Regions from separate parts of the Pectobacterium sp. 1950-15 genome, predicted to be linked through region 1. Evidence: predicted binding sites of a transcription regulator. Region 1 holds the regulator's gene; each other region holds the start of a gene.
What was found. The regulator PurR, encoded in region 1, represses purine synthesis genes. The targets are predictions, from matches to a motif close to CANGCAAACGTTTGCNTG.
Positions count from the first base shown of each region.

Region 2: a site for PurR is predicted at 7,197-7,214, ahead of purL (phosphoribosylformylglycinamidine synthase). Genes of this name have one in related genera too.
Region 3: a site for PurR is predicted at 3,049-3,066, ahead of pyrD (quinone-dependent dihydroorotate dehydrogenase). Genes of this name have one in related genera too.

Region 1 covers NZ_JBBBQR010000004.1:142,470-152,945, reverse strand. The annotation lists gene WCT94_RS06460 (MATE family efflux transporter) at 1-103, opposite strand, end outside; gene WCT94_RS06455 (riboflavin synthase subunit alpha) at 352-987, shown strand; gene cfa (cyclopropane fatty acyl phospholipid synthase) at 1,048-2,199, opposite strand; gene purR (HTH-type transcriptional repressor PurR) at 2,399-3,424, opposite strand; gene cydH (cytochrome bd-I oxidase subunit CydH) at 3,828-3,917, shown strand; gene WCT94_RS06435 (C40 family peptidase) at 4,028-4,879, opposite strand; gene WCT94_RS06430 (Grx4 family monothiol glutaredoxin) at 5,222-5,572, shown strand; gene rnt (ribonuclease T) at 5,684-6,355, opposite strand; gene gloA (lactoylglutathione lyase) at 6,503-6,910, opposite strand; gene WCT94_RS06415 (DUF1289 domain-containing protein) at 7,200-7,439, shown strand; gene slyA (transcriptional regulator SlyA) at 7,667-8,104, shown strand; gene WCT94_RS06405 (glycine zipper 2TM domain-containing protein) at 8,236-8,703, opposite strand; gene anmK (anhydro-N-acetylmuramic acid kinase) at 9,052-10,164, shown strand; gene WCT94_RS06395 (MliC family protein) at 10,262-10,476, shown strand, end outside.
Region 2 covers NZ_JBBBQR010000022.1:7,728-18,203, reverse strand. The annotation lists gene glrR (two-component system response regulator GlrR) at 1-176, opposite strand, end outside; gene qseG (two-component system QseEF-associated lipoprotein QseG) at 173-1,009, opposite strand; gene WCT94_RS18820 (sensor histidine kinase) at 1,045-2,481, opposite strand; gene purL (phosphoribosylformylglycinamidine synthase) at 3,213-7,100, opposite strand; gene mltF (membrane-bound lytic murein transglycosylase MltF) at 7,317-8,825, shown strand; gene tadA (tRNA adenosine(34) deaminase TadA) at 8,867-9,373, opposite strand; gene yfhb (phosphatidylglycerophosphatase C) at 9,457-10,095, opposite strand; gene murQ (N-acetylmuramic acid 6-phosphate etherase) at 10,144-10,476, opposite strand, start outside.
Region 3 covers NZ_JBBBQR010000007.1:37,920-48,395, reverse strand. The annotation lists gene pncB (nicotinate phosphoribosyltransferase) at 1-131, opposite strand, end outside; gene pepN (aminopeptidase N) at 355-2,970, shown strand; gene pyrD (quinone-dependent dihydroorotate dehydrogenase) at 3,176-4,186, shown strand; gene WCT94_RS09860 (cell division protein ZapC) at 4,388-4,975, shown strand; gene WCT94_RS09855 (YcbX family protein) at 5,042-6,145, opposite strand; gene rlmKL (bifunctional 23S rRNA (guanine(2069)-N(7))-methyltransferase RlmK/23S rRNA (guanine(2445)-N(2))-methyltransferase RlmL) at 6,255-8,372, shown strand; gene WCT94_RS09845 (ABC transporter ATP-binding protein) at 8,376-10,304, shown strand; gene pqiA (membrane integrity-associated transporter subunit PqiA) at 10,399-10,476, shown strand, end outside.

The sequences.
Region 1 (10,476 bases):
TGATGGTGTCAACGACACCCATCGACGTTTGAGACACTTGCGCAATAATGACAGGAACAGCAAGCGCCGATAATTTACGCGCTTCTGTCAGATACTGTTGCACGGATACCTTCCTTGAATGACTTAATTTTGCTAGCGGGATGAATAGTCTGGATATGAAAAACGTCAAGAATAAAACGAGAACGTTATTGTAACGACTTAATAAAAGTAAACCAGCTTGAAAGAGAATATATTCTTTTTGTTACGCTGCGGTTTCGATAATGTCTGACGCACCGTATTCCGGTTTGGTTTTCCGCGGAATATCGGGCACACTGCACAACGTCATTTCTTTGTTTTTAAGAGGCAAACCGCATGTTTACCGGTATTGTTCAGGGCACCGCGCCGGTGGTGTCGATTGAAGAAAAATCCAATTTCCGCACGCACGTTGTCCAACTCCCGCCTGACCTGCTGCCTGGACTTGTGCCCGGTGCCTCGGTGGCGCACAACGGCTGTTGCCTGACAGTAACTGCCATTGATGGCGATCGTGTCAGCTTCGATCTCATGAAAGAAACGCTGCGACTAACGAATCTGGGCGATATTCATGAAGGCGATGTTGTGAATATTGAACGTGCCGCGAAATTCGGTGACGAGATTGGTGGACACGTCATGTCGGGCCACATCATGTGTACGGCGGAAGTGGTGAAGATTCAGGTTTCAGAGAATAACCATCAGATTTGGTTCCGTCTGGCAGACGAAGCGCTGATGAAATACGTGCTGCATAAAGGCTTCGTCGGGATTGATGGCATCAGCCTGACGGTAGGGGAAGTGACCCGCGGACGTTTCTGCGTACATTTAATTCCCGAAACGCTGAACCGCACTACGCTAGGGCAGAAACGTCTGGGCAATCGCATCAATATTGAAATCGATCCGCAGACACAGGCCGTAGTGGATACGGTCGAGCGCGTGTTGGCGAGTAAGCAGGCGAGTGACCTGGGCAAAGAAGAGTAGTTTTCGCGTTGCCTGTACTTGTAAACCGGACGAATAGCCTCGTCCGGTTTTTCTTTTCTGTCAGCGTGAAACGCGTAATCCACCCTCGATCCCATTCAGGCTGAACACGACTTGCCAGAGCTGGAGCGTTCTTGCTCTGAAAGCGCCGGCACAAAGGTTGAGATAGTAGCTGAACATCCGGCGGAAACGGACAGGGTAGCGTGTAGAAAGCTGTGGCCAGCTTTGCTGAAAGCGCGTATGCCACGCCATTAATGTGCGATCGTAATCGGCCCCGAAATTGTGCCAGTCCTCCATCACCATGTAAGGCTCACTCGCCTTCGCAATGTGCTGTATGGAGGGGATGCAGCCGTTGGGGAAGATGTATTTATGAATCCAGGGATCGACATGCGGATCGGTCTTATTGGCCCCGATGGTATGTAGCAGAAACAGCCCGTTAGGCTTTAGGTTACGCCGTACGACGCGAAAATAGCGGTCATAGTTGCGCGGCCCGACGTGTTCAAACATGCCAACCGATACCACGCGGTCAAATTGCCGATCGAGATCGCGGTAATCCTGTCGTTCAATGGTGACGTTCAGATTCTGACAGCGCTGCTGTGCCAGCACTTGCTGCTCTTTGGAAATGGTGATGCCATAAACCGAAACGCCGTAGTGACGCGCCGCGAACTCGGCAAGCCCACCCCAGCCGCAGCCGATATCCAGCAGCGTCATCTCCGATGTGAGCTGGAGCTTTTCGCAGATCATGGCGAGTTTATCTTCCTGCGCCTGTTCCAGCGTTTGTGCCTGTTTCCAATAAGCGCAGGAATATTGCATATAAGGATCCAGCATCAGGGTAAAGAGGTCATTACCTAAGTCGTAATGGGCTTTACCGACAACCTGAGCACGCCTGCGGGATTGCAAATTCGTGACGCGGGAGAGGGCGACCCTCGTGAGATCGTGCAGGCGACGGGGTAATTTAGCCTCCAGCCCCGCCCGCAGGACGCGATGGGAAAACATATCCAGCCGTTCACACTCCCACCAGCTATCCATGTAACTTTCTCCCAGTCCCAGCGATCCCTCGCGCATAACGCGTTTAAAAAAATCGGGATGGGTCACGCGGATGTCAAAAGGGCGGGGGCCGTTGATGGTGATATCCGCTGCATCCAACATGTCTTGCACGATGTGGAACCAGGGCGCGATATCGTCATCCCATTCTTCTGTATAAGGTAAACCCATCATGTCTCCTTAACTTTATGTAAAAGTATCGTAAAACATACTGGACAGCACTTATCGCAGCCGACGTATCGACTATCACCAGAGAAAATGAAACGCGGTATTAAATTTAGAACTACTTCAGCCAGCATACAAGGGAATTGGCTGAAGCAGGGAGGGAAAGCAGACAGGAATAAGAAAATTGTCTGTACAGAATTTGTGGCTAGCGGCGATAGTCGAGGTAAGGGCCGTCTGCGACCGAGCGGCGCTCAATCAGCGTCGGGTGTACTTCGATGACGTGCGCATCTTCCCGCTTACTGGTAATACGATCCAGCAACATCGCAAAGGCGGACTGCCCCAGACGCTCTTTCGGCTGATGGATGGTGGTCAACGCAGGCGTAAAGAAACGCGCGTGGCGCACATTGTCATAACCGATCACCGAAATATCTTGCGGCACGCGCAGACCCAGTTCGTCTGCCGCACAGATGGCGCCCATCGCCATAATGTCGCCACCGCAGAATACGGCCGTTGGCCGCTGTTTCTGCGCGAGAATTTGATGCATGGCTTTATAACCGGATTCCGGCTCAAAATCGCCCTGAACAACCCACTCTTCACGCACGGTGATATCGGCTTCTTTCAGCGCTTTTAAAAAGCCGAGGTAGCGTCCGCTGCCGGTGTTACGTTCTTGAATACCGGGAATGGCACCAATATCCCGATGGCCGCGTTCGATCAGGTAGCGGCCTGCCATATAACCGCCTTCAAAGGCGTTATCGATAATCGTATCGGTAAAATCGCTGTGCATCTGGCCCCAGTCCATCACGACCATTGGGATGCTGCGATAATCTTCCAGCATAGCCAACAGCTCAGGTGGATATTCGGCGCACATTACCAGCAGGCCGTCGACGCGTTTTTGCGCCAGCATGGAGAGATAAGCGCGCTGTTTACCGATGTCGTTATGCGAATTACACAGTACCAGCGTGTAGCCTTTGGCATAGCAGCTGTTTTCGACGGCTTCGATGATCTCAGCGAAATAGGGGGCTTCGCTGGATGTGGCCAGCAAACCGATTGATTTGGTGTGATTAACTTTGAGGCTGCGGGCGACGGCGCTGGGCGAATAGTGCAACTCTTTGATTGCCGCCCTGACGGCTGCCTTAGTCTCTTCGGCGACGAAACGTGTTTTATTGATCACGTGCGATACGGTTGTGGTAGAAACGCCAGCACGCTTTGCCACATCTTTAATCGTTGCCATCTAAAAATGACTCCTGAACTTACCTGTTACAGACGTAAGTATATTGTTAATCGTTTGCCTACGTTTAATGTTCTTCTTCTAAGCTAAAAAACAGGATTTCAGAAGGAGAATGCCGAATGTTATACCGAAGGGATCTGGGTTGACGTTTTTCGACTGATACGCAGCGCTTTCATAAACAGCGGATTGTGTCCGATTTATCATGAAAGGGAAAGGGCTAATTTATACTATTAGTGATGCATTCGTCCGAGATTTTTCACTGGAATTATGAAAGAATCGTAATAACCCTATTATTTGTAGATTTAATTGCCTAAATGGGTTCGGCTGTGAATGGCGGTGTCTTTTTTCAGATGACGCTTTCAGGTGAAATTTTCAGCTAAATTTATTCGCTAATAAGGAGTGGTTTATGGATACAGATCTGAAGATGTCTTTGCTGACAACCGTTGGCTCGTTGGCTGTCATCATCGCGTTTAGTTTTATTGCGGTGCTGAACTAACCGAACGGTGTCTTTGCACCGGTGAGGTATTCGGACACGTTTATGCTGCATAAACGTGTCCGAGTCGCTGTTCTTCACATCGTTTTTCTTTACTACGTACAACCTGTCTTTTAACGAATTGTCTGCGGTGTGACCACGCGACGCGCGCCAACGTAGTGTTCCTGCCAATAATCTTCACTCAGCTTGCTGATTCGAATATCTGAACCTGTACGCGGAGACTGGATAAATTTCCCTTCTCCCAGATAAACCCCGACGTGATCGGCCGCGCCACGATTATTGATGCGGAAGAACACCAGATCGCCGCTTTCCAGTTCGCTCTTTTTAATCGGAGCGGCATCACGTAGGTGATACATTTCGTTAGCAGTGCGTGGAATTTGGATCTTAACGACATCTTTATACGCATAATAGACCAGTCCACTGCAGTCGAATCCGGTAAAAGGAGATGAGCCGCCCCAGTGGTAAGGCTTGCCTATTTGGCTCATCAGCTTATTCATTGCTGTCGTTTTGGCATGTTGATAACGTTTTTTATGCGCTGCGCTCAGTGCCATTCCTTTTTCAGTGGGCGCTGGATTTTTATCCGTTTTTCCCTTGAGCGCGGTTTTCTTCAGCCCGGTTTTGACTCTGGCCTGTGCCGTTGTCTGTTTATCTTCTTCAGGCTTCAGCTTTTTGAGATTTTTTTTCACTAGCGCGGGCGTGCTACTTTGCGTCCGGGACGGCTTTTTTTCTGTTGATTTGTTCGCGCTGCGGGGTTTGGTTTTGGTGCTAGCTGCGGTAGGTTCTGGTTTTTTGCTTTTGATCGGTGTTGGTGATTTGGCATTACCCTTTGTCTGACGGCTTTTCTTATTGGTTTCTTCAGCGGTGCTTTTCTTCGGCGCTGAATGCGGGGTATGCGGCGCAGCCTGAACGACATTCAGGGATAGATTGCTGAAAAATAATATAAAAAGAGTAATAAACAAGCGCATAATAAAAGTGACCGAACATAATCCTTAACTCGCTCAATCCGCACAGTATTCCTGAAAACGGCGGCATAAAAAAGTGGGCATGGCCGCTTTATTCATACAGAATAGTGAAAAAACGTTAATAGTTGTTTTTTTGATTGATTTATCAACGCTTTCTGGTGTTGATTTCATCAAGGGCGAATAACTTGCAGGGAAAATACCCTTACAAAAAATGGCGTTTTTTTGTGGCTAGTGGCATCGGTACAATATCACTGAGTCAATGTCGCTGTCGTAGTATCTCTGACGGCGGCTCATGGCTAGCGTTTTGGGCGTTAGCCATCCTATAAGATTTAAGGAAGCAAGAAGATGACGACACCGACAATTGAAAAAATTCAGCGCCAAATTGCTGAAAACCCGATTCTGCTGTACATGAAAGGCTCCCCGAAATTGCCAAGCTGCGGTTTTTCCGCACAAACGGTTCAGGCGTTGTCTGCATGCGGCGAGCGTTTTGCGTATGTTGATATTTTACAGAACCCGGATATTCGCGCTGAGCTGCCAAAATACGCGAACTGGCCGACATTCCCGCAGCTGTGGGTTGACGGTGAGCTGATTGGCGGTTGTGATATCGTGGTTGAAATGTTTCAGCGTGGCGAACTGCAACCGCTGATCAAAGAAACGGCCGACAAATACAAAGCGCAGCAGGCCGATCAAGAGTAATGCTTTCTTTTGACGTAATGACGATGCCAAATGTTGTTACGATGCGAGCGTAAATCCTTCCAGCGGGTGCCTTATGGCACCCGTTTTTTGATCTCTGGCTTTCCCGTTTTTTCAGTCTTCAGCTGACGCGTCTTCCAGCGAATTTTCTTCCAGCGCAATCGGCCACCCACCCAGACGTTTCCAGCGGTTAACCAGCTCACAGAACAGCAATGCTGTCTGATTGGTATCATACAGCGCGGAGTGTGCCTGGCTGGAGTCAAACGCAATACCCGCAGTAATACAGGCTTTAGCAAGGACGGTTTGGCCTAACACCAGCCCGCTGAGTGCCGCGGTATCGAAGGTGGCGAAAGGGTGGAATGGGTTGCGTTTTAGGCTACAGCGCTCCGCTGCCGCCATCATGAAACTGTGATCGAAGGTGGCATTATGCGCCACGATAATGGCGCGGTTGCAGCCTTGATCCTTGATCCCTTTACGCACGACTTTGAAAATTTCATGCAGCGCATCGTATTCGCTCACGGCGCCGCGCAGCGGGTTGGTGGGATCAATGCCGTTAAACGCCAGCGCGGCGGGTTCGAGGATCGCGCCTTCGAATGGTTCAACATGAAAATGTAGCGTTTCATCTGGCTGTAACCAACCGTCTTGATCCATTTTTAATGTTACCGCCGCAACTTCCAGCAAGGCATCGGTTTTCGCATTAAATCCGGCGGTTTCAACATCAATCACTACCGGGTAAAACCCACGAAAACGGCCGCTCAGGGCGTTCAGATCACTTTTATCAGCCATTTGTCTCTTAGTTGTTAGCAAAACGCAGCGCGCATTATTGCAAATTTTGACTGGAGATGCAGCATGCTGTTGCCGTTCAAACGGCGGAGGTGGCAGAAGAAAGGGAGAGAACAGGTGCCGATGCAGCACCTGTGGAATGACCAGAGATTAGTGGCCGATGCCGTTACCCGCGTGGGCGTTTTCGATCAGTTCGATTTTATAGCCGTCTGGATCTTCAATGAACGCGATGACGGTTGTGCCGCCTTTGACCGGGCCAGCTTCGCGCGTGACATTGCCACCCGCTTTGCGGATACGCTCACAGGTTGCGGCAACATCGTCGACGCCCAGTGCGATGTGACCATAGGCGTTGCCCAGATCATAGCTGTCGACGCCCCAGTTGTAGGTCAGTTCGATAACTGCACCTTCGCTCTCTTCGGTATAACCGACAAAAGCCAGCGTGTATTTGTATTCGGTATTCTCGCTGGTGCGCAGCACGCGCATTCCCAGAACCTGAGTATAGAAATCGATAGAACGTTGTAAATCGCCAACACGCAGCATGGTGTGAAGTAAACGCATAGTGTCCTCGTTAAAAAGTGCAACAAAAGGGAAGTATAGCGTTGTGGCTCTGTCGAGTCCAAGCTGTTGGGATGATGCTAAAAATGCGACACTATGGTGAGGTTTGTGTTAAAACGTACTAACAGGAGGGGTAAATAGCGCGTTGGGTCATTTTTAGACCGCCTGGCGTGTAAAAAAAATCGTCAGTTATTACAATGGTTACCTAATTATTTTCATTGTGACTGTCCGTTTGGGCTTGCCAGCGGTAAAGAACAGGGCTTCAATAAATAGAGTTGTAGCGGGAGGTGTTGTGCCAGAGCAACTTGAACTCTTTGTTGTCCCTAATCCATGCCGTGGTATTTGTCAGGCGGATGAAGGCGGGTATTGTCGCGGTTGCTTTCGCAGTCGTCATGAGCGCTTTAGTTGGGGCCAAATGAGTGATGCGCAGAAACAGGATGTACTGCGTTTGTGTCGGCAGAGAATGAAACGCTCACAGCGTTCAGAGAAAACCGATACGCCAGCAGAATCCCGTCAGCCATCGTTGTTTTAAGTCATCTTGTCTTAGATGATCTATTTACGTGGAATTTTGTTTAAGCAACGCAGGAGCGTTCGATTGAATAAAATAAGCCCGAGATCATTTTTAAAAGACTTTTATTTGATAGAATCTATTCTTTGATGGTTCTATTTTTACAACAATAAAGTCGTTTCTTATTTTATAAATCAGAGTTGATTGCAATCCAGGGATATAACTTAGCGTGCTAACAATAAGGAGAGGTGATGGAATTGCCATTAGGATCTGATTTAGCCCGTCTGGTGCGCGTGTGGCGTGCGCTGGTCGATCATCGATTAAAACCACTTGAGCTGACCCAGACGCATTGGGTTACGCTGCATAACATATACCATTTACCCCCTGGTCAATCGCAGATTCAATTGGCCAAAGCGATAGGCATTGAGCAACCCTCATTAGTCCGAACGCTGGATCAGCTTGAGGAGAAAGGGTTAATCACTCGCCATGTTTGTGCGCACGATCGTCGGGCAAAACGTATTATGCTGACCGAATCAGCAGAGCCGATCATACAGGCAGTCAATGGCGTAATTAGTCATACACGTAATGAAGTATTATTTGGAATTACGCCGGAGCAGGTTGATGAATTAGCGCTGCTGGTTGCGCGCCTTGAGAAAAATATATTGGCATTACATGAAAATCAAGCGTAGCTAAATTTGGGTTACGCAGAGGGAGAATTAAATCCCGGTAATATTACCAGTATCTGTTATTGGTTATTCATTCCGGGAATTGATTATTCGTTGTGACGCTCGCCACAGACCGTGGCGAGCGTCACACAGCATCACCGTGGGGAAACGGTGATATTGCGGCCGTTGCTGGCCATAGCAACGCGTTGACCTACGCTGAATTTCGTATCGCCTTGTTTCTGTACCACCATAATGGTACTGCCGTCATCACGACGAATTTCCAGTTCTACGCCTTGCGTGCGGTTCAGTGCGCCTGTGGCGCTTTGACCTGCTACACCGCCGGCTACTGCGCCCGCTGCTGTTGCCAGACTACGACCGGAACCGCCGCCGATAGTGTTACCCAGGAAACCACCCAGAACAGCACCGCCGAGCGCGCCGATCACGTTGGAATCTTCTCCCGCCTGAATCTGAACCGGGCGCGTGGAAACAATTGTACCGTAGGTCACGGTCTGCACCTGTTTAGCTTCAGACGCACTGTAAACATCACCTGAAAGTGTACTGGTATTAGCACAACCAGCCAGCGTGATACCTGCAAGGGTAACCACAAGTAAACGCTTCATCATATACAAACTCCTTAATCGCGAATATGTCGGGCTGGCACAGCCGCGGCCGACGCAGTGTTATACCAATAAATTATGGTCTGGCTAAGTGTAGCATGCCACTCTTTTTACTCTTTTTTTCAGAATATAATAGTGCGCTTAAATTGCGTATAAACAGAGGAGTAAATAGCACGAGAAGTGGCTTTTTTTGTAGCAAATATTATCAAAAACCCTCATTTGGTTAAAACCTAGCCCGTGTGGCAAAAACGCAAAAAATTTAATAATTCAGCGTGTTAACGTGCTACTTTTATTCTCGATGTAACGGTTGTTATCGGTGTTCTCTTTTTATCCCACAGGGGCAAAGGCTAGATAATGAGATCAGGCAGATATATTGGCGTAATGTCCGGCACCAGTCTGGATGGTGTGGATGTTGTGCTAGCCGCGATTGACGAACATACGGTTGCTCAGCAGGCCAGCTACTGTCACCCGATCCCGCAGGACATCAAAATGGCCATCCTGGGGATGTGTCAGGGACAGGCGGTGACGCTGTCGGCGCTGGGGCAGTTGGATACGCGTCTGGGTATCTTGTTTGCCGAAGCGGTACTGGCGCTGCTTAAAGAGACGGAATTGGGGGCTCAGGATATTACAGCGATTGGCTGCCACGGGCAGACTGTCTGGCATGAGCCCACGGGTGAGGCGCCCTGCACGTTGCAGATCGGTGATAATAATCGTGTCGCCGCATTGACGGGTATTACGACCGTAGGGGATTTTCGTCGCCGGGATTTGGCTTATGGCGGGCAAGGCGCGCCGCTGGTGCCATCGTTCCACCATGCGTTGCTGTTACATCCTGTCGAACGGCGTATCGTGCTCAACGTTGGGGGGATCGCCAATCTGTCGCTGTTGGTACCGGGTGCGCCCGTACGCGGTTACGACACTGGCCCCGGCAATATGTTGCTGGATGCCTGGATCTGGCGGCACTGCGCACAACCGTATGATAAAGACGCCGCGTGGGCGATGAGCGGGCAGGTTAACCCGTTATTACTTCGTCGGATGTTGACCGATCCTTATTTTGCGTTACGGGCGCCAAAAAGCACCGGACGTGAATATTTCAACCTGGGTTGGTTGGAAAGAATGCTGGCTGGCCTGCCGCCGATGGCACCGCAGGATGTTCAGGCAACGCTGGCTGAGTTAACCGCGATGAGCATCGCAGAACAGGTGCTGCTGGTCGGCGGATGCGAACGTTTACTGGTTTGTGGCGGCGGGGCGCGCAATCCGCTCATCATGTCACGTCTCTCGGCGCTGCTGCCGGGTATCGAAGTCAGCACGACGGATGAATGTGGCGTGAGTGGTGATGATATGGAAGCGCTGGCATTCGCCTGGCTGGCTTCACGCACGCTGTCGGGACTGTCGGGCAATCTGCCGTCTGTTACGGGAGCAAGTCAGGAAACGGTGTTAGGCGCGATTTATCCAGTCAACGCGGATTAATCAGATTTTGCCGAGAGGTTCAGGTTTATCCTCTTGTTAAACTTCAAGGTGCGGCAGCGTCAGTTGTCGCCATTGACAAGAATGACAGGAGAAAAGAATGAAACGATTGCTGACGGGGACAGCGCTGATTCTGCTGAGCGGATGCAGCTATTTTGGTCATAAACAAACGGTGGAAACGCTGCATTATCAATGTGGCACCTTACCGCTCACTGTGACATTACAGCAGGGCGGCGAAACGCCTTCGCAGGTGAGTTTCCTGCTGGACGGCGAACGTCTGGCTCTCCCTCAGGTGGTGTCCGCTTCTGGCGTCCG
Region 2 (10,476 bases), on a different contig from region 1:
CGAAGATCGCTGATCACCAAATCGAACGTCTCACGCGTTAACAACCGCAGCGCCTCCTGGCCGCTCTCCGCCGTCATCACGCTAAATCCTTCGCTGGTCAGGCGCATGCCCAATAGCTTCAGCAGACTGGGGTCATCATCCACGAGCAATAAATTCGCCGTTTTTCGGGCTGTCATTGTCTTGTTGACTCCTTCTTCGTCGTCGGTTTGTCCGTATGCGATTCCATCGGCGGCGTATAGGTGTCATCCGCATCCACTGGCTCACTTCTGGATTTCGTTGCCGAATTACGTGAACCGTCTCTATTCACCCCCGCACCGCCACGGCGCTCGGTATCGTTATCCGGCATTTCTCCCGACAGTTGCTTACGCGACGACAGCTGACGTTCAATATCCGTCAGGTTTTCCAGTTTCTGCGTGGTCGTTTCTAACTGGTATTGCAGGTGATTTTGCTGAACACGCAGGGCATCTAACTGTTTATCGCTGGATTCCTGTAAACGCTTATAGCGCAGACGTTCATCCGATAGCGCCAGAAACAGCGTTTGCCTGTCACGCCAGGTTTGCATCAGCGGACGCAGCGCCGCAGGGAAAGCCAGACGGTATAAATTGATTTGTTCCAGCACCTGACGCCGCTCGACCTGAGTAATGCCGGCATTATCCAGCAGAATGCCCTGCTTAAAGGCGCTATCCCAACTATCCCCCGCAACCAGCCCAGCTTCCTCACGGGCCTGAAATTGCGTCAAACGCCCGGCACAGTCCATCGCCCGCAGCCAGTAAAGGGCGTTATTCATGGATTCACGATCGTCTATCTGCCACAGGTGCTCACATTGCGCGATACGGAAATCCGCAACCTGTTCTTTCGGTGGGGCCGCTTCTGTTTCCAACAGCGTAATGCCATTGTTCACATGGCTATTACACGCCGCTAAAACGAGTGGCGACGACATGAGCGTCGCCTTCAAAAGACGGGAAAATACACTATTCGTAAGCCATCCCTTCATAAACCATGCACTCATTATCTATTCATTCTCGGGCTTTATTCATTATCGGACTATTCGTTATCGGGCAATAAGGGCAGCTCAATGCGGAAACACACATCAGCATAGTCCACGGTAATCAGGCTAAGCTCACCACGCATACGGCGAATGCAATCACGCGCAATGCTCAACCCCAACCCGCTTCCTTTAACCGCACCGCGGCGCTGGTGGCTTCCCTGATAAAAAGGCTCAAAAATCATGCTCCGTTCTGCATCGGGAATGGGCGTACCATTGTTGGCGACATCAATCTGAACGCGATTGCCAATCTGACGGCTATAAATCCAAATGTTACCGGATTCCTTACCGTAGTGCACCGCATTGGAATAGAGATTATCAATCACTCGCATCAACAGCGTCGTCTCCGCCCAGCAGTGCCCAACGGCCAGCGCTACATCGGTATGAATCATTTTGGCGCGGGCGGGTAGACTGTGAGACGACACGACAATATCGACGATCTCTTCGATTTCAACGCGCTCCAACTCGGTCGGCGTATCCGCCAGTTTGCGATTGTAGTCCAGCAATTGATCGATCAGCTGTAGCAGGTGGCGACTGCTGCTATCGAGGATAGCGACGACCTCTTTCTGATCGGCAGTCAGTGGGCCAACCACCTCATCGGCCAGCAGTTCAGTACCTTCCCGCAGGCTCGCCAGCGGCGTCTTGAGTTCATGGGAAATATGGCGTAAGAATTCATGTCGCTGCGACTCCAGCCACGACAGACGCTCGCTTAGCCAGATAATACGCTGCGCCAGCGTCCGGATCTCACGTGGGCCTTTGAAGGTGCTGGTGTTCCCCAGCGATCGACCTTCACCAAGGCGGTTGATCATCCGCTCTACGCCATTAACCGGACCAATAATCATCCGTGTAAAGAGCACCACCAGCAGCACGCTGACCAGAAACAAGAGCAGCGCCTGCCAGCCAAAGAACTGGCCGCGTTCGGAAATAGCCTGCTGGAGCTGTTGCCCACGAGAGAAAACAACGTCACGCGTCACCTGCACCATCTGTCCGTTGGCACGAGAGAACCCTTCCAACAGACTCGATGCGGTTTGTTCCGGGCCGCTGTTATGGCAGCGAATTTCACTGAGTTGAGTAAGAAGCTGACGCAGCGTCTGGTAATAGCGGGGATCGGGCAGCACCTGCGCGTGGGAGTCCAGCATTTGCGAATACTGTTTACGCTGGTTCTGGTAGAGCGTTGCCAGCGTCTGATCGTCCAATACGCAGTACTGTCGGTAGCTACGCTCCATTGCCAGCGCCACGCTGGTCATCGATTCACTACGGCGGGCATCCGCCAGCGTTGTTCGGTTGATATCAGCAGCCTGTTCGCTCAGCATGTTCAGGCTTTGATAAGCCTGATAGGCCAGCACCAGCAGCGGCAGCAGCACCAACAAGAACGCCATAATTACTAATTGCCGCAGGGAACGCGGGAATAAACGCCATCGTTTCAAAGAAATCATCTCGTTACCTATCGAATCCGCATTGATGCTAACCGAGTCTTATAAAAGTTCAACGTTTTCCCTTGTGACATGCGCAACGCTTCGCAATACGGCATGAATGCCAATGTAACGTCGTAGCCACTTTCACGACGTAGAAAGTCACGCCGTAAAAAGCAATCAAGGAGGATTGGATTCTCTGGAGGAGAGGTGACGGAGAGCAAAACGTCACGCGGCCAGAAGAATCGCTCCCTCTGGCCGCGTAACTGAATAGGCGGTGCCTCACTCAACGTGTCGCCCGATGCTTGATAACGTTCGTTTTCACGCCCTGTTATCGGTCTGGTGGACGATAGGCACCCTTTCTTTTGGCATCATTCCAGATGTTATGAGCGAAAATATTTGCCAGTCAGCAACGCAATCATAACCAGTTGAATGAGCAACACGATTTATGATGCACCTATCATGCCAACTATCAAAAAATAAAAATAAGACACTGATTATAAATAATTTTTATTTTACGCTTCACCAATAGATTCATTACCCGGAATGCCAATAACGAAAATATGCGCGAAAGAAGCGGTTTATGTCGCTAAAAACAGACAGCTTTATAACAACGCCATGTCATTCATATAAATCAATCAGTTAAATGTCACCAATTAGAGACAATAAAAAACCAGTTCGTCGCAAAAAAACGACAAACGGAGAAAACGGACGTAAAAAAGGGGCCGAAGCCCCTTTCTCTGACAGATATTAACTTAGCCCAGCTGTCTGCGTGCATTGCGGAACATACGCATCCACGGACCATCCTCGCCCCACTCTTCCGGATGCCAGGAGTTACTGACGGTACGGAACACACGCTCAGGGTGCGGCATCATGACGGTTGCCCGACCGCTGGTGCTGGTGACCGCCGTAATACCGTTCGGCGAACCATTCGGGTTAGCCGGATAGTTCTCGGTTACCTGACCGTAGTGGTTGATATAACGCAGCGCTACCAGACCGTGTTCTTCAATCGCCGCCAGATGGGCATCGTCGCGGACTTCAACCTGACCTTCTCCGTGTGAAACGGCAATTGGCATGCGCGAACCAGCCATATCATTCATGAACAGCGACGGGCTCTTCTCCACTTCGACCAGGCTGAAGCGTGCTTCAAAGCGATCGGATTTATTACGGACAAAACGCGGCCAGAGGTCGGCACCTGGAATCAGTTCACGCAGGTTAGACATCATTTGGCACCCGTTACATACGCCTAGTGCCAGCGTATGCGGACGCAGGAAGAATTCCGCGAATTCATCACGCACGCGAGAGTTGAACAGAATGGATTTAGCCCAGCCTTCTCCCGCCCCCAGCACGTCACCGTAAGAGAAGCCACCGCAGGCAACCAGCGCCTGGAAATCCTGCAAGTTACGGCGATTCGCCAGCAGGTCACTCATGTGGATGTCAATGGCATCAAAGCCAGCACGGTGGAATGCCGCCGCCATTTCTACATGAGAGTTCACACCCTGCTCACGCAGGACAGCCACTTTAGGGCGGACATTCTTAGCGATATAAGGTGCAGCAATATCTTCCTGCGGATTGAAGGTCAGCGACACGTTCAAACCGGGATCGTTATCATCCTGTCTGGCGATATGCTCCTGATCGGCACACTGCGGGTTATCACGCAGGCGCTGCATCTGCCAGCTGGTTTCTGCCCACCAGCGACGCAGCGTTGAACGGCTTTCCTGATAAACCGCTTCTGCACCCTTATTAATGGTGAAACGCGTTCCTTCTTCAGCATGACCGAGGTAATGCACGCAGTCCGCCAAACCATGCAGCGCCAGAACGGCTTCCACTTCGGCACGGCGTGCAGCAGGGATCTGAATGACAGCGCCAAGTTCTTCGTTAAACAGCGTCGCCAACGTGTCTTCGCCCTGAGAGGCGATATCGACAGTCACGCCGCAGTGACCAGCAAACGCCATCTCTGCCAGCGTAACCAGCAAGCCGCCGTCTGAACGATCGTGGTAAGCCAGAAGCGCTTTATCCGCAACCAGCTGCTGCATAGCATTAAAGAAGCCAGCCAGTTGTTCTGGGCTATGCACATCTGCCGTCTTACGGCCCAGTTGACGATAAACCTGCGCCAACGCCGTGGCGCCCAGCGCTTTATTGCCTGCACCCAGATCGATCAACAACAGGGCATTATCTTGTCCAGTACGCAGCTGTGGCGTGACTGTGTTACGCACGTCTTCCACACGTGCAAACGCAGAGATCACCAGCGACATCGGCGAGGTGACCGCACGATCTTCACCCTCTTCCTGCCAGCGGGTTTTCATCGACATGGAATCTTTACCCACCGGGATCGTCAGACCCAGCGCTGGGCACAGCTCTTCGCCCACGGCTTTCACCGCCTCATACAGCCCGGCATCTTCACCTGGGTGCCCCGCTGCCGCCATCCAGTTCGCAGACAGCTTCACACGAGTAAGCGGACCAATGTGCGTAGCCGCAATGTTCGTCAACGCTTCACCGACGGCCAAACGCGCGGAGGCCGCGAAGTTACGCAGCGCCACTGGGGCACGTTCGCCGATAGACATTGCCTCGCCGTAATAGCTGTCGAGGCTGGCGGTGGTCACCGCACAGTCAGCAACCGGCACCTGCCACGGGCCAACCATCTGATCGCGCGCGACCATGCCGGTAACAGAGCGGTCGCCAATGGTGATCAGGAAGGTTTTTTCTGCCACCACAGGCAAGTGCAGCACGCGCTCAACCGCTTCGGCCAGATAGATTTCATCACGCTGTAGCGGTGTGCCTTCAACCTGCTTGCGCTCGACATCACGCAGCATTTTCGGCGTTTTACCCAGCAGCACATCCAGCGGCAAATCGATAGGTTTGTTATTAAAGTGACGATCGTTCATCGTCAGATGCAGTTCTTCCGTCGCCTCACCGATCACCGCATAAGGTGCGCGTTCACGGCGGCAAATTTCATCAAACTGTGCCAGCTGTTCTGGCGCAACGGCCAGAACATAGCGCTCCTGCGATTCATTACACCAGACTTCCAGCGGGCTCATGCCCGGCTCGTCGTTCAGAATATCGCGCAGTTCAAAGCGACCACCGCGGCCACCGTCGCTCACCAGCTCCGGCATCGCGTTGGACAAGCCACCTGCACCAACATCGTGAATGAACAGGATCGGGTTGGCTTCACCCAATTGCCAGCAGCGATCGATCACTTCCTGACAGCGGCGCTCCATTTCCGGGTTATCACGCTGTACAGAAGCAAAATCCAGATCCGCATCAGACTGACCCGATGCCATAGAAGAAGCTGCACCACCGCCCAGACCGATATTCATGGACGGCCCGCCCAGCACAATCAGCTTGGCACCCACGCTAATCTCACCTTTCTTGACGTGATCGGCGCGGATGTTGCCAATACCGCCCGCCAGCATGATCGGTTTGTGGTAGCCGCGCAGCTCTGTGCCATTGTGGCTGTCGACGCGTTCTTCATAAGTACGGAAATACCCCGTCAGTGCAGGACGGCCAAATTCGTTGTTGAATGCCGCGCCGCCCAGTGGGCCTTCGGTCATGATATCCAGCGCGCTGACAATACGCTCTGGCTTGCCAAACTCTTCTTCTTCCCACGGCTGAACAAAGCCAGGAATGCGCAGGTTCGATACAGAGAAGCCCACCAGGCCCGCTTTCGGCTTGGAGCCACGGCCTGTTGCGCCTTCATCACGAATTTCACCACCGGATCCTGTTGCTGCGCCCGGCCACGGAGAAATCGCAGTTGGGTGGTTATGCGTTTCAACCTTCATCAGGATATGTGCATCTTCCTGATGGTAAGCATATTGCCCGTTGGTATCCGTGTAGAAACGGCCGACGGCAGAGCCTTCCATGACAGCGGCGTTATCTTTATAGGCCGAGAGAACGTGATCGGGCGTGTGTTCAAAGGTGTTTTTGATCATTTTGAACAGTGACTTCGGCTGAGCGACGCCGTCGATCACCCAATCAGCGTTAAAAATCTTGTGGCGACAGTGTTCAGAGTTCGCCTGTGCGAACATATACAATTCGATATCGTTAGGATTGCGGCCCAGTTTGGTGAAGGCTTCCAGCAGATAATCAATTTCATCTTCCGCCAATGCCAATCCAAGACGGACGTTCGCTTCTTCCAACGCCTGACGCCCTTGCAGCAGAATTTCGACGCGTTTGAAAGGTGCAGGCTGATGATGGGAGAACAGCGCTTCGGCCTGTTTCAGGTCGCTAAATACGCTTTCCATCATCCGGTCATGCAGCAATGCCCCCAGTTGCTGCCACTGTTCATCACTCAGCGTAGGCGCATGAATATAGAAAGCCAGACCGCGTTCCAGACGCAGTACCTTGCTTAATCCACAGTTATGAGCGATATCCGTTGCTTTGGAAGACCACGGTGAAATCGTGCCGGGACGCGGCGTGACCAGTAACAGATGGCCTTGCGGCTCGTGCTCCGCGAGAGAAGGACCATACTTCAGCAAACGTGTCAGTTTGGCCTGTTCATCGGTGTTCAGCGGGGCGCTGACATCGGCGAAATGTACGTATTCAGCATAGATATCGCTAACCGGCAAAACGTGCTCTTTGCAGCGGACCAGCAATTTATTAATACGAAAAGCCGATAAAGCAGGTGAACCACGCAGTATTTCCATAATCTAAAGTTCTCTCGTCTTCGATGCACTGGCTGCGATACAGCCATTGGGCACAACAGGGGGGAAACGCGCACATTATAGAGAATCCTTCCCCCGGACGAAACCGTTTGCGTGGCGATAATTTCATATCGCATCGGGAGAATGATTAATCGGTGACCAAATCAATAAAAGTTGCACACTGGCGGTTTGTTAAGCAAAATGCCCCCACTCTGGGAAATGACGTATAAAAAAACTGCCGTTACAGACAGACAGGCCACACGGCCGCCGAGAGATAACTATTTGAAGCCTTTAAAATTAAATTATTTTTTCATCGGGATTATCACGTTACTGCTGGCATTAGCGCTATGGCCTAGCATTCCCTGGCGCAGCAGCCAGGATGTTCAGCTCAGACAGATCCTCTCACGCGGTGAGTTGCGTATTAGCACTGTCAATTCACCGCTGACTTATGCAATGAGCAACGGATCCCCGACAGGTCTGGATTATGAACTGGCAAAACGTTTCGCCGATTACCTCGGCGTCAAGCTGGTGGTCTCGTCACGTAAGAACCTTGACGAACTGTTTGACGATCTGGACGGTGACGATGCCGATCTGCTGGCCGCCGGACTGATTTACAATCATGAACGTCTGGAACGCTTCCGCGCCGGCCCAACCTACTATTCCATTTCACAACAGATGGTCTACCGTCTTGGCTCGCCTCGTCCTAAAACGCTGGACAAGCTGCAAGGCCGGCTCGTCGTTACATCCGGTTCCGCGCACGCGGCGACTCTGCGCGATCTAAAAGCAGAGAAATACCCGCAGCTCAGTTGGGAATCCGCCTCTGACCAGAGCACGCAGGAGTTACTGAAGCAGGTTGCCGACGGCAAGCTGGACTACACGCTGGGGGATTCGGTTACCATTGGCTTGATGCAGCGAATTCATCCGCAGCTCGCCGTCGCCTTCGATCTGAGCGACGAAGAGCCCGTCACCTGGTATATGCGCCGTTCGCACGATGACAGCCTATCAGCCGCACTGCTGGACTTCTTCAGCCAAATTGTCGAAGACGGCACGCTTGCACGTCTGGAAGAGAAATATCTCGGTCACGTTGGCGAGTTTGACTATGTCGATACCACCACGTTCCTGAGTGCAATTGATGACACGCTGCCCGACCTGCGCCCGCTGTTTGAAAAATACGCCACTGATATCGACTGGAAGCTGCTGGCCGCCATCTCCTATCAGGAATCACACTGGAACCCGCTGGCGACGTCACCGACCGGCGTTCGCGGGCTGATGATGCTCACGCGCAACACCGCAGAAAGCCTGAACGTCACCGATCGGGTCGACCCCGAGCAAAGTATTCGCGGCGGCGCGCAGTATATGTCGCATATGATGCAGAAAATGCCGGATACCATCCCGGAAGATGAAAAAATATGGTTTGCGCTGGCGTCCTACAACATGGGGTACGCCCATCTGCTTGACGCGCGTAAATTGACTGAAAAACAGAAAGGTAACCCCGACAGTTGGGTTGATGTGAAAATGCGCCTGCCGATGCTGAGCCAAAAGCGCTATTACACGCAAACCACCTACGGCTACGCGCGCGGACATGAAGCCTATAACTACGTGGAAAACATTCGGCGTTATATGGTGAGTCTGGAAGGTTACCTGATAGAAAAAGAAGCTAAAGTGCAGCAGCAAACCCAAATCGCACAAGGCTATCCGGCCGTGCCACTCAGCAAGGTACCGGAATAAAAAGCACCGGAATAAATCCGTATGGAAGGGAAAACGCCCCGCTATTCTTGCGCGGCGTTTTTCTCTGCCGCCCGACGGGCTTTATGCTGCTCACGGCGCAGACGAAAGAAGGCGCTGAGCGTGGCAGAACATTCCTCAGCCAGAATGCCAGATTCAATCACGATCTGATGGTTCATGCCAGGGTGGCGCAGAATATCCACCAGCGACCCCGCCGCCCCGGTTTTCTCATCTGACGCACCGTAAACCAAACGCCCAATCCGACTGTGTATCATCGCACCTGCGCACATGATGCAGGGTTCCAGCGTGACATACAGCGTCGTATCCAGCAGGCGATAGTTCTGCAACACTTTCCCCCCTTGCCGCAGCGCCATAATCTCAGCGTGCGCGGTAGGATCGTGATGCCCTATCGGCCGATTCCACCCTTCACCGATCGCTTCGTTATCCAGCACCAACACCGCGCCAACCGGCACTTCGCCTTCATCCTGAGCGCGCTGAGCCAGCGTTAATGCATGGCGCATCCAGTATTCATCGTTACTCACGCTACTCACACTTCCTCATTCAACAGTTCACATTTTGGCGGCGCATTATACCTATATGAAGAGATGAAAAATCAGATGAAAGGATGAAAAAATCACTCCAGCTGTTGCAGGCTCCCTTCGGGGGTGACGCGCCAGCGGTGTTCGCAGAAATAGAGCAGCGGGTTATCTTGTTTACTGTCGCTGTAGCCGCTGTAGAGTTTGAGCGGCGCACCCAGTCGCTGTTCCATCTGAATGACTTTTTCATGCCCCAGACAGCGCAACGTTAATACCCAGCCGCCGTAGCGACGCGTAATCTGGCTGCCCATCAGGCGAACGCCGGGGAGAAAAGACGAATCATGATAGACCTGTTCCACCAGCCGCTGCGGCGATCCGGTCACTAGCCAGACCTGCGCATCGCTGTCTTCAAGATAGGTTTTCAGCCGCTGCTGAACCTGCGGAAACGGGATGACATCATGGCGAAACGCGCCGACAAACTGCTTTTCCAACTGAATTAGCTCATCTTCATCACGCCCAAACGTAATCGCCCACAGCAGCCAGCTCATCGGCCACCGCGCGGCACGGCCGCGAATCAATAAACCCAGTCCGATAACGGGCAATAGCGGGATAACCAGAACCAGATTTAGCGGCAGCCGACGAAGTAAAAAACGCAAAAAGCTGCCAAACATGTCCTGCTGATGCAACGTGCCATCCAGATCAAAAAAAACAATGCGCTGCTCTCGCTTATCACTCAAAACGTTTCTCCCGATTTACCTCAAGATAGAACCGACACCAAAATAATCTTATCCGCCAATCAGCGCCTCACGCAGATAACCGTTGTGCTGTTTCAGGCGCTCACGCGCCGCTGCCACATCAATATTCGCCAGAAGCATCAGAATCGCAGGCTTCACTTCATTATCCGCCTGTACCAGCGCCTGCCGCGCCCTTTCCCGCTCTGCACCCGTCGCCTCAACGACGATGCGGCAAGCCCTGTCCAACAGTTTCACGTTGGTTGCCTTCACATCCACCATCAAATTCTGGTACACCTTCCCCAGCTTAACCATTACGCCAGTAGAAATCATATTCAGGACGAGTTTTTGTGCCGTTCCAGACTTCAGCCGCGTCGAGCCCGTTAA
Region 3 (10,476 bases), on a different contig from region 1:
TCACCGCGGCAGCGAAATTCAGCCGCAACGTCAACATCATAATAGTGATGATACACCGCCTGTTGCATATGCAGCTTGTAGGCATCGGTATCCAGCAATGCGTGTAGAATCGGGGAAGTGTGCAAAGTCATAATGCGTTACAGCATCCTCGTAAGATGCATATCCACCATCGGGACAATCAGCAATGTCCGGTCAGTATACCTTGATTATCTGTTTATTACATTACGACAACATAGCGAGACGTGCGGGAGCGAACCACGGTACGATGATTATCCTCATTATTTTGTCGTGGTAACATTAAGATAACAGGCTTAGACTTGATCTTTGATGCTTATGACGAGGTGGAAACTTTATATGAATCAACAGCCGCAAATAAAATATCGCCATGACTACCGTGCGCCGGATTACATCATTACTGATATTGCATTGGATTTCGATCTCCATGCCGAGAAAACTCGCGTAAAAGCCGTTAGTCAGGTGGTGTTGCAGGGGAATGCTGGCGCGCCGTTGAAGCTGGATGGTGAAGGGTTAACGCTGGTTAGCCTGAGCGTGGATGGACAGCCGTGGACACATTATCAGCAGCAGGACGATGGCCTGATTCTGACGCAATTGCCCGCGCGTTTTACGCTCAGCATCGAAACGGACATCAATCCTGCCGCCAATAGCGCGTTGGAAGGGTTATACCTCTCTGGTGAAGCACTGTGTACGCAGTGTGAGGCCGAAGGTTTCCGCCACATTACCTACTATCTCGACCGACCGGACGTGCTGGCAAAATTCACCACGCGCATTACGGCCGATAAAGCACGCTATCCTTATTTACTCTCTAACGGCAATCGTATCGCGCAAGGTGAGCTGGAAGGCGGTCGCCATTGGATTGAGTGGCAGGATCCGTTCCCGAAACCGGCTTATTTGTTCGCGCTGGTTGCCGGCGATTTTGATGTCCTTCAGGATCGCTTCACGACACGTTCTGGCCGTGATGTTGCGCTGGAGTTGTATGTTGATCGTGGCAACCTCGATCGCGCGGGCTGGGCGATGACCTCGCTGCAAAATGCGATGAAGTGGGACGAAGAGCGTTTCGGTCTGGAATACGATCTCGACATTTATATGATCGTCGCCGTTGATTTCTTCAACATGGGGGCGATGGAGAACAAAGGGCTGAACGTATTCAATTCTAAATACGTGCTGGCCAAAGCTGAAACCGCGACGGATAAAGATTATCTGAACATTGAAGCGGTGATCGGCCATGAATATTTCCACAACTGGACGGGTAACCGCGTGACTTGCCGCGACTGGTTCCAGCTTAGCCTGAAAGAAGGGCTGACGGTGTTCCGCGATCAGGAGTTCAGCTCCGATCTGGGGTCGCGCCCGGTGAACCGTATCGATAACGTACGTGTGATGCGCGGTGCGCAGTTTGCCGAAGATGCCAGCCCGATGTCCCATCCGATTCGTCCCGATCAGGTGATCGAGATGAATAACTTCTACACGCTGACGGTCTATGAAAAGGGATCGGAAGTGATCCGCATGATGCACACCTTATTAGGTGAAGAAGGCTTCCAGGCTGGTATTCGTCTGTATTTTGAGCGTCACGACGGCAGCGCGGCGACCTGTGATGATTTTGTGCAGGCGATGGAGGATGCTTCCGGTGTCGATCTCACGCAGTTCCGCCGCTGGTACAGCCAGTCGGGTACGCCGGTGCTGACCGTACGTGATGATTACGATCCGCAGACGCAACAATATCTGCTGAGCGTGAGCCAGATGACCCCAGTCGGTGCCGACAAACAGCCGAAGTTACCGCTGCACATTCCGTTGGATATCGAACTGTACGACCCGCAAGGGCAGGTCATTCCGCTACAGAAAGACGGCCAGCTGTTGGCATCGGTACTCAATGTGACCGAATCCGAACAGACGTTCATTTTCGATCAGGTACCTTGCCGCCCGATTCCTTCTTTATTACGTGAATTTTCTGCGCCGGTAAAACTGAACTATGCCTGGAGCGATGAACAACTGACGTTCCTGATGCGTCATGCGAGCAATGCGTTCTCACGTTGGGATGCGGCACAGAGCCTGTTGGCCAACTATATTCGTCTGAACGTTTCCCGTTACCAGCAGAAGCAGCCGCTTTCCGTGCCGATGCATGTTGTCGATGCTTTCCGCGGTGTGTTGCTGGATGACAAACTGGATCCGATGCTGGCTTCTCAGATTCTGACGTTGCCGAGCGAAAACGAGATTGCGGAACTGTTTGATATTATCGATCCAACGGCGATCGCTGCCGTACGCGACAGCATGACGCATACGATGGCGAAAGAGATGGCGGATGAGTGGCTGGCGGTATACCACGCGAATCAGGCGCCACAGTATCGCATCGAACATGCGGATATGGGTAAACGCGCGCTGCGCAACGTCTGCCTGCATTATCTGGCATTCAGCGATGAAGCGCAGGCGGATAAACTGGTGCAGGTGCAGTTCCGTCAGGCGGATAACATGACCGATTCGCTGGCGGCGCTGTCGGCGGCGGTTGAAGCGCAGTTACCCGTGCGTGATGAGTTGCTGACGCAGTTTGATAACCGTTGGCATCAGGATGGTTTGGTTATGGATAAATGGTTTGTGCTGCAAGCCACCAGCCCGGCAGCCGATGTACTTACCCGCGTGCGTGAACTGCTGCAACACCGTTCATTCAGCCTGAACAACCCTAACCGGCTGCGTTCGCTGGTGGGAGCGTTTGCGGCCGCCAATCCATCGGCTTTCCATGCTGAAGACGGCAGTGGCTATCGTTTCCTGACGGAAATTCTGAGCGATCTGAACACCCGCAATCCGCAGGTCGCGGCACGGATGATTGAACCGTTGATCCGCCTGAAACGCTATGATGCTAAGCGTCAGGCGCAAATGCGTCAGGCGCTGGAGCAACTGAAGACGTTGGAAAATCTGTCTGGCGATCTGTTCGAGAAGATCAGCAAGGCACTGCAAGACTAATCCTGTCACGCGATTGACACAGCCACACGCGGTATCCTGCCGCGTGTGGCGATTATTTCCACATCACGATTTCCACGTCCCGCAAACGTTTTACTTTCCGCAAAGATGGAATTACCATCACCGCCCGTGAGTTAAACCGTAATCCACGATTGCTTACTTTCAGCGTAGGCAAGATACCTTTGCGATAGGGATCTCAGGAGACAATATGTTCTATCCCGTTATCAAAAAAGCCCTGTTTCAGCTCGATCCAGAGCGTGCGCATGAGCTGACCTTCCAACAATTACGTCGTATTACCAACACGCCTTTTGAATTTCTCGTCCGTCAGTCTGTTCCAACTAAACCGGTTACCTGCATGGGGTTATCTTTTAAAAACCCACTCGGTCTGGCGGCGGGATTAGATAAAGATGGCGAATGTATTGATGCATTAGGCGCAATGGGATTTGGTTTTATTGAAGTAGGGACGGTAACGCCGCGTCCACAATCTGGTAATGATAAGCCGAGATTATTCCGCGTAGTGGAAGCGGAGGGATTGATCAACCGGATGGGTTTCAATAATAAAGGCGTGGATTATCTGGTTGAGAATGTAAAGAAAACACACTTTGGCGGTGTATTAGGGATCAACATCGGCAAGAATAAAGATACGCCAGTTGAGCAAGGTAAAGACGATTATTTGATCTGCATGGATAAGGTTTATGCTCACGCTGGCTATATCGCGATCAATATTTCGTCCCCCAATACGCCGGGATTACGCAGCTTGCAATATGGTGAAGCGCTGGACGATCTTTTGCTGGCGATAAAGAACAAGCAGGCAGAATTAAAAGAGAAACATCAAAAATATGTCCCCGTGGCGGTAAAGATCGCGCCGGATCTTTCGGAAGAAGAATTGATCCAAATTGCCGATAGTCTGGTGCGTCATAACATCGACGGTGTGATTGCCACGAATACCACGCTCGACAGAAAACTGATTCAGGGATTAAACCATTGCGGGCAGACGGGGGGATTAAGTGGACGTCCGTTGCAGACAAGCAGCACGGAAATTATCCGCCGTTTGTCACAGGAATTAGCAGGGCGTTTACCGATTATTGGCGTTGGCGGAATTGATTCTTTGGTCGCCGCACGCGAAAAAATGGCGGCTGGCGCATCGCTGGTGCAGATATATTCGGGCTTTATTTTCCACGGCCCTCGTCTGATTAAAGATATCGTTACACATATTTAATCCGAAAGTCCTTTCATTTTTAGCTGGGGGTTTATTTATCCCCCCAGCTAGTCTATATTTTATCCGTTTGCGTAAATAATCTATCAACCGATGTCTGATCTTCTTACCGCGACGTTTATGTTGGCGAACGATTAATGGAGTGTAAGAAAACACCATCAGCCATTTCTGATATTTCTACTGTGAAGACGAAGGGTAAATAATATGAAGTTAAAACCTGACGATAACTGGCGCTGGTATTTTGATACTGAACACGATCGCCTGATGTTGGATCTGGCTAACGGCATGTTATTCCGTTCTCGTTTCCCCTCTAAAATGTTAACGCCGGATGCTTTCAATGAATGCGCATTCTGCGTTGACGACGCTGCGTTATTTTTTACTTATAACGACAAATGTCAGAAAGCAGCGCTGCACCGCGACCTTCAAGGCGAATTAGTCTTGAACGCGCTAGTGGCGACCCGATTCCTCAAACCGTTAATGCCTAAAAGCTGGCATTTCATCCAACAGCCGGATGCCGTGACCCATTCGCCGCAGGCGGGGGACATTGTGCAGGTTCAGCTCACTGAGACCCATGAAACGGCCTGTTTCCTGGTAGCGGAAGCGGGGGATAAAGCCTGCCTCTGCCTGTTGGCGCAAGAACAGCTGTCATTAAATGGGAAAACGATGGGATTGGGTGATGCTATAAAAATCATGCACGACAGGTTAATGCCTGCCGCTATTCAACATAGCGCTGAGTGGGAAACCGCATTAGGTGAAGGCACGTCGGCATTTGAGTATGCCAAGGTCGTTTAGACCTTCGGCGATACCCGTCATACTTCAGCTGAATATACGCTGGCTTTTGTCTATTGCAGATGCTTTTTATTGCAAATGAAGGTCACTCTGTGGAATACAGCTACAGCTAAGAATCTCGCCGTTTCCCCTGATGGCGCTTTGCTTCAGAGCAGAAACCTCTCCGCTGACTAACGTCAATTTACAGCACCCGCACAGTCCTGCACGGCAAGAGTAGGGGACCCGAATGCCCTGTTGCTCTAACTGCTCCAGTAAAATCTGCTGATTGTTCCCTTGTAACGCTTTTCCCTGATAGTGAATGGTGACGGCCTGTTCGCTTTTTTCGGGAACCGCAAGGCTTTCGACTACCTGACCAGAACCGTAAGGACGTGGCGGCTTGGTCGCTAAAACTTCCAGCGTATCGCCTACGCGAATGATACCCGTATTTCGGGCGACCAGATTTTGCCCAAAATCAACGTCGCCGTTTTCGGCAGTGCGGAACGATTGCAGCGTTGCCAGCGGTTCTCCTGATGGGTGCTTACGACCGCGTTCAATGCTGACGGTGGTGAAAATGCAGCGGCTACAAGGTTTGACGACGTCAAAAATAACCTCGCCAATACGAATGGTCTTCCAGCTGTCTTCAGCAAAGGCGTCCGCACCCGTTACCACCAGATTGGGGCGAAATTGTTCGATCTTAATACCGGCGGAACAGCGTTGGCGCAGGGCTTGAAATGATGCGTCATTGATTAACAAAAACGGATAGCCGTCAGCAAATGCCAGAGGAACGTCTGGATAATGCTTAACCCGCCGCGACGGTTCATTGCCCACCCAGCGCAGTTGGACGGCGCGCTGAAAATAATGGCTTAACCATGTGTTGATGGCATCGGGAGCGACGATCGCCGTAAAGTGCGTGCCCCAGACTTCCGTCGGCTGCGGTGCGGCGGTGAAATCGGCGAAGCGTATCGTGGCCGTTTGACCATCCGGTGCAGCAATAAACAGCCCGTCCGGCAGTAATGCCGGTGTAAACAGCACCATTTGTGGATACTGGCGAGCGGTAATAAATGTGCCATCCGATTCGGTAATCATGAAGGCACGATCGTTCGCCAAACCGCTGACAGACGCCATCGCGTGGGACAACTGTAGCCCCCGCATCGATTTTACCGGATGAATATAAAGCCGCGTTACGCCAATCACTAATCAGTTCCTTGCCAAAGTAAAACGGCAACTTTATGACAAGCGTCTGGGATTAGCTATAATGCGCCTCAATTTCTTTTTTTTTACATATTTTGGTGATAGTGACGACATGAATGCTTTGTTTGCCAGCACGGCGCGGGGACTGGAAGAGTTATTGAAAAGCGAACTCGAATCATTGGGCGCACAGTCCTGTACGGTGGTGCAGGGTGGTGTCCATTTTGAGGGTGACAACCGCCTGCTGTACCGGAGCCTGCTGTGGAGCCGTCTGGCGTCGCGTATTCTGCTGCCGCTGAATGAATTCAAGGTACATAGCGATCTGGATTTGTATCTGGGCGTGCAGGCCATTGACTGGTCAACGGTCTTCAGCATCGATAAAACCTTTGCCGTGCATTTTACCGGTACCAATGAAGATATCCGCAACAGCCAGTATGGCGCGTTAAAAGTCAAAGATGCGATTGTGGATAGCTTCACGCGTAAAACCGGGCAGCGGCCGGACGTGGCGAAACAGCAGCCGGATATTCGCGTTAACGTCTTTTTGCAGCGCGACACGGCCAGCGTGTCGCTGGATTTAAGCGGTGAGGGCTTGCACCAGCGCGGTTACCGCGATCTGGCGGGGCTGGCGCCGCTAAAAGAAAACCTGGCCGCGGCGATTGTATTACGTTCCGGTTGGCAAAACGGTACGCCTCTTGTTGATCCGATGTGTGGTTCCGGTACGTTGCTGATCGAAGCGGCGATGATCGCCTCCGATCGCGCGCCCGGTTTGCATCGCACACACTGGGGATTTAACGCCTGGTTAAAGCACGATGCCGAACTGTGGCGTGAAGTGACGTCGGAAGCGCAGCAGCGCGCCCGTCAGGGGTTGCAGACAACTACGTCACGCTTCTTCGGATCGGATAATGACCGTCGGGTAATTGACATCGCCAAAGCCAATGCACGTCGTGCAGGCGTGGCCGAACTGATTTCTTTTGGCGTCAAAGATGCGGCACAGCTACAGAACCCGCTGCCGGAAGGTCCTAAGGGTACGGTCATCAGCAACCCGCCTTACGGTGAGCGTCTGGAAAGTGAACCCGCGCTGATTGCCCTGCATAATATGCTGGGCCGTAAGATGAAAAGTGATTTTGGCGGCTGGCAACTCTCGCTGTTCAGCGCGTCGCCGGAGCTGTTGAGCTGTCTGCAACTGCGTGCTGAACGCCAATTCAAGGCGAAAAACGGCCCATTGGACTGTGTACAGAAGAATTATCAACTGGCAGAAACACAGAGCGAATCCGCAGGGCAAATCGCAGAAGACTTTGCCAACCGCCTGCGTAAGAACCTGCGCAAGCTGGATAAATGGGCGAAGCAGCAGGGGATTGAATGCTATCGCCTCTATGATGCCGATTTGCCTGAATATAATGTGGCGGTCGATCGCTACGGCAGTTGGGTTGTCGTACAAGAGTATGCGCCACCGAAAACTGTTGATGTTCAAAAAGCCCGTCAGCGCCTGTTTGATGTCATTAACGCGACGCTGAGCGTGTTGGAATTGCCGTCGAACCGTCTGGTGCTGAAAACGCGTGAACGTCAGAAAGGCAAAAACCAGTATGAAAAGCTGGCGCAGAAAGGCGACTTCCTGCTGATGGAAGAGTTTGGCGCCAAGCTGTGGGTCAACCTGACCGACTACCTCGATACTGGTTTGTTCCTCGACCACCGTATCGCTCGCAAAATGCTGGGTGAGATGAGCCGTGGCAAAGATTTCCTTAACCTGTTTGCCTACACCGGCACGGCGAGTGTGCACGCGGGACTGGGCGGCGCACGTTCAACGACGACCGTCGATATGTCACGCACCTATCTGGAATGGGCGGAGAAAAACCTGCGGGTGAATGGCCTGACCGGGCGTCAGCATCGCCTGATTCAGGCGGATTGCTTGTCATGGTTACATAACGCCAATGAACAGTTCGATGTGATCTTCATTGACCCGCCGACTTTCTCTAACTCAAAACGCATGGAAGAATCGTTTGATGTGCAGCGCGATCATCTGGCGTTGATGAAAGATCTCAAACGTCTGCTGCGTCGTGGCGGCACCATCATGTTCTCGAACAATAAACGCGGCTTCCAGATGGATAGCGTTGGCCTGACCGCGCTGGGGCTGAATGCCAAAGAAATTACCGCGCAGACCCAATCGCAGGATTTTGCCCGTAATCGTCAGATTCATAACTGCTGGCTGCTGACGCATGCCGGTGAGGAAAAGTAACCGATGTCTTTAATCAGTGTTTCAGGTGCGTGGCTGTCGTTCAGCGATGCGCCGCTGTTGGATAACACCGAACTCCATATCGAAGAGAATGAACGCGTTTGTCTGGTTGGACGTAATGGCGCGGGCAAATCAACCCTGCTAAAAATTCTGGCCAAAGAAATCCCGCTGGATGATGGTCGTATTACCTATGAGCAGGATCTGATTGTTGCGCGTTTACAACAGGATCCTCCGCGTGATGTTGCGGGTAGCGTCTTTGATTTTGTCGCCGAAGGGGTGGCCGCGCAGGCGGGTTACCTGAAAGATTACCATGCCATGCTGCGCCTGGTAGAGAGCGACCCGAGCGAAAAGAACCTGAATCAGCTGGCTAAGTTGCAGGATGTTCTGGAGCATCAGGGCCTGTGGCAACTGGAAAGTCGCATTCACGAAGTGCTGGAACAGCTTGGTTTGTCAGCCGATGCGCCATTGGCGTCGCTTTCTGGCGGCTGGCTGCGTAAAGCGGCGCTGGGTAGAGCGCTGGTGAGTTCACCGCGTGTGCTGCTGCTGGATGAACCGACCAACCATCTGGATATCGAGACGATTGACTGGCTGGAAACTTTCCTGAAAACGTTCCAGGGCAGCATTATCTTTATCTCCCATGACCGTTCGTTTATTCGCAACATGGCAACCCGCATTGTCGATCTTGACCGAGGCAAACTGGTTTCCTGGCCGGGCAACTACGATAAATATCTGGAAGGGAAAGAAGAAGCGCTGCGGGTGGAAGATCTGCAAAATGCGGAGTTCGATCGCAAGCTGGCGCAGGAAGAAGTGTGGATCCGTCAGGGCATCAAAGCCCGTCGTACCCGCAACGAAGGCCGTGTACGTGCGCTGAAGGCTATGCGTCAAGAACGTGCTCAGCGCCGTGAAGTGATGGGCTCGGCGAAAATGCAGGTTGAAGAGGCCGCCCGCTCCGGCAAGATTGTATTTGAGCTGGAAGACGTGAACTATCTGGTTGATCAGGGCCCTCAGGGTGAAAGGAAAGTCCTGGCGCGCAATTTCTCCGCTCAGGTACAGCGCGGCGACAAAATTGCGTTGGTGGGGCCGAATGGCTGCGGTAAAACCACGCTGCTAAAATTGATGCTGGGTGACCTGGAACCGATCAGCGGCCGCGTACATTGCGGGACGAAGCTGGAAGTCGCCTATTTCGATCAGCATCGTGCCGAACTCGATCCAGAACGTACGGTGATGGACAATCTGGCGGAAGGTAAACAGGAAGTCATGGTCAACGGTCGCTCACGTCATGTACTGGGCTATTTGCAGGACTTCCTGTTTCACCCCAAACGCGCCATGACGCCGGTAAAAGCGCTGTCAGGCGGGGAACGTAACCGCCTGCTGCTGGCGCGTTTGTTCCTCAAACCCAGCAACCTGCTGATTCTTGATGAACCGACCAACGATCTGGATGTGGAAACGCTGGAACTGCTGGAAGAGTTGATCGAAAGCTATCAGGGAACCGTTCTGCTGGTCAGCCACGATCGTCAGTTTGTCGATAATTCGGTGACCGAATGCTGGATTTTTGAAGGTGAAGGCAAGATTTCTCGCTTCGTCGGTGGATATTACGATGCACAGCAGCAGCGTGCTACGGCAACGCCCCTGAGAACGACGACTGCGCCGGCGGCGGCTACAACCACGACGGCAGCGAGTACCGCACCGTCCGCTAAACGCAGCACAGGAAAATTAAGTTATAACCAGCAGCGCGAATTAGATCAGTTGCCGCAACGTCTTGAGCAACTGGAGCAGGACATTGCATCGTTGCAGACGCAGATGAATGATGCGGGTTTTTTTAGCCGCCCACGTGAAGAGACGCAGCAGGTCTTAAACGCTCTGGCGGAAGCGGAAAGCGCGCTGGAAACCTGCTTCGAACGTTGGGAAGAGTTGGAAGCGCAGAAAAACGGCTAATCCACGTGATTGCATGACCCCATCAAGGCGGACGTAATGTCCGCATTGATGGGGTTTTCAGTCATACGCTGACGAGTTTTGAAGGAGATAATGCGTGTGTTCCCATCACGATAGGCATGACCCTGGTCTTCAACCAAAACAAAGTCATCAACATGAGCCTGCACATGGGCAC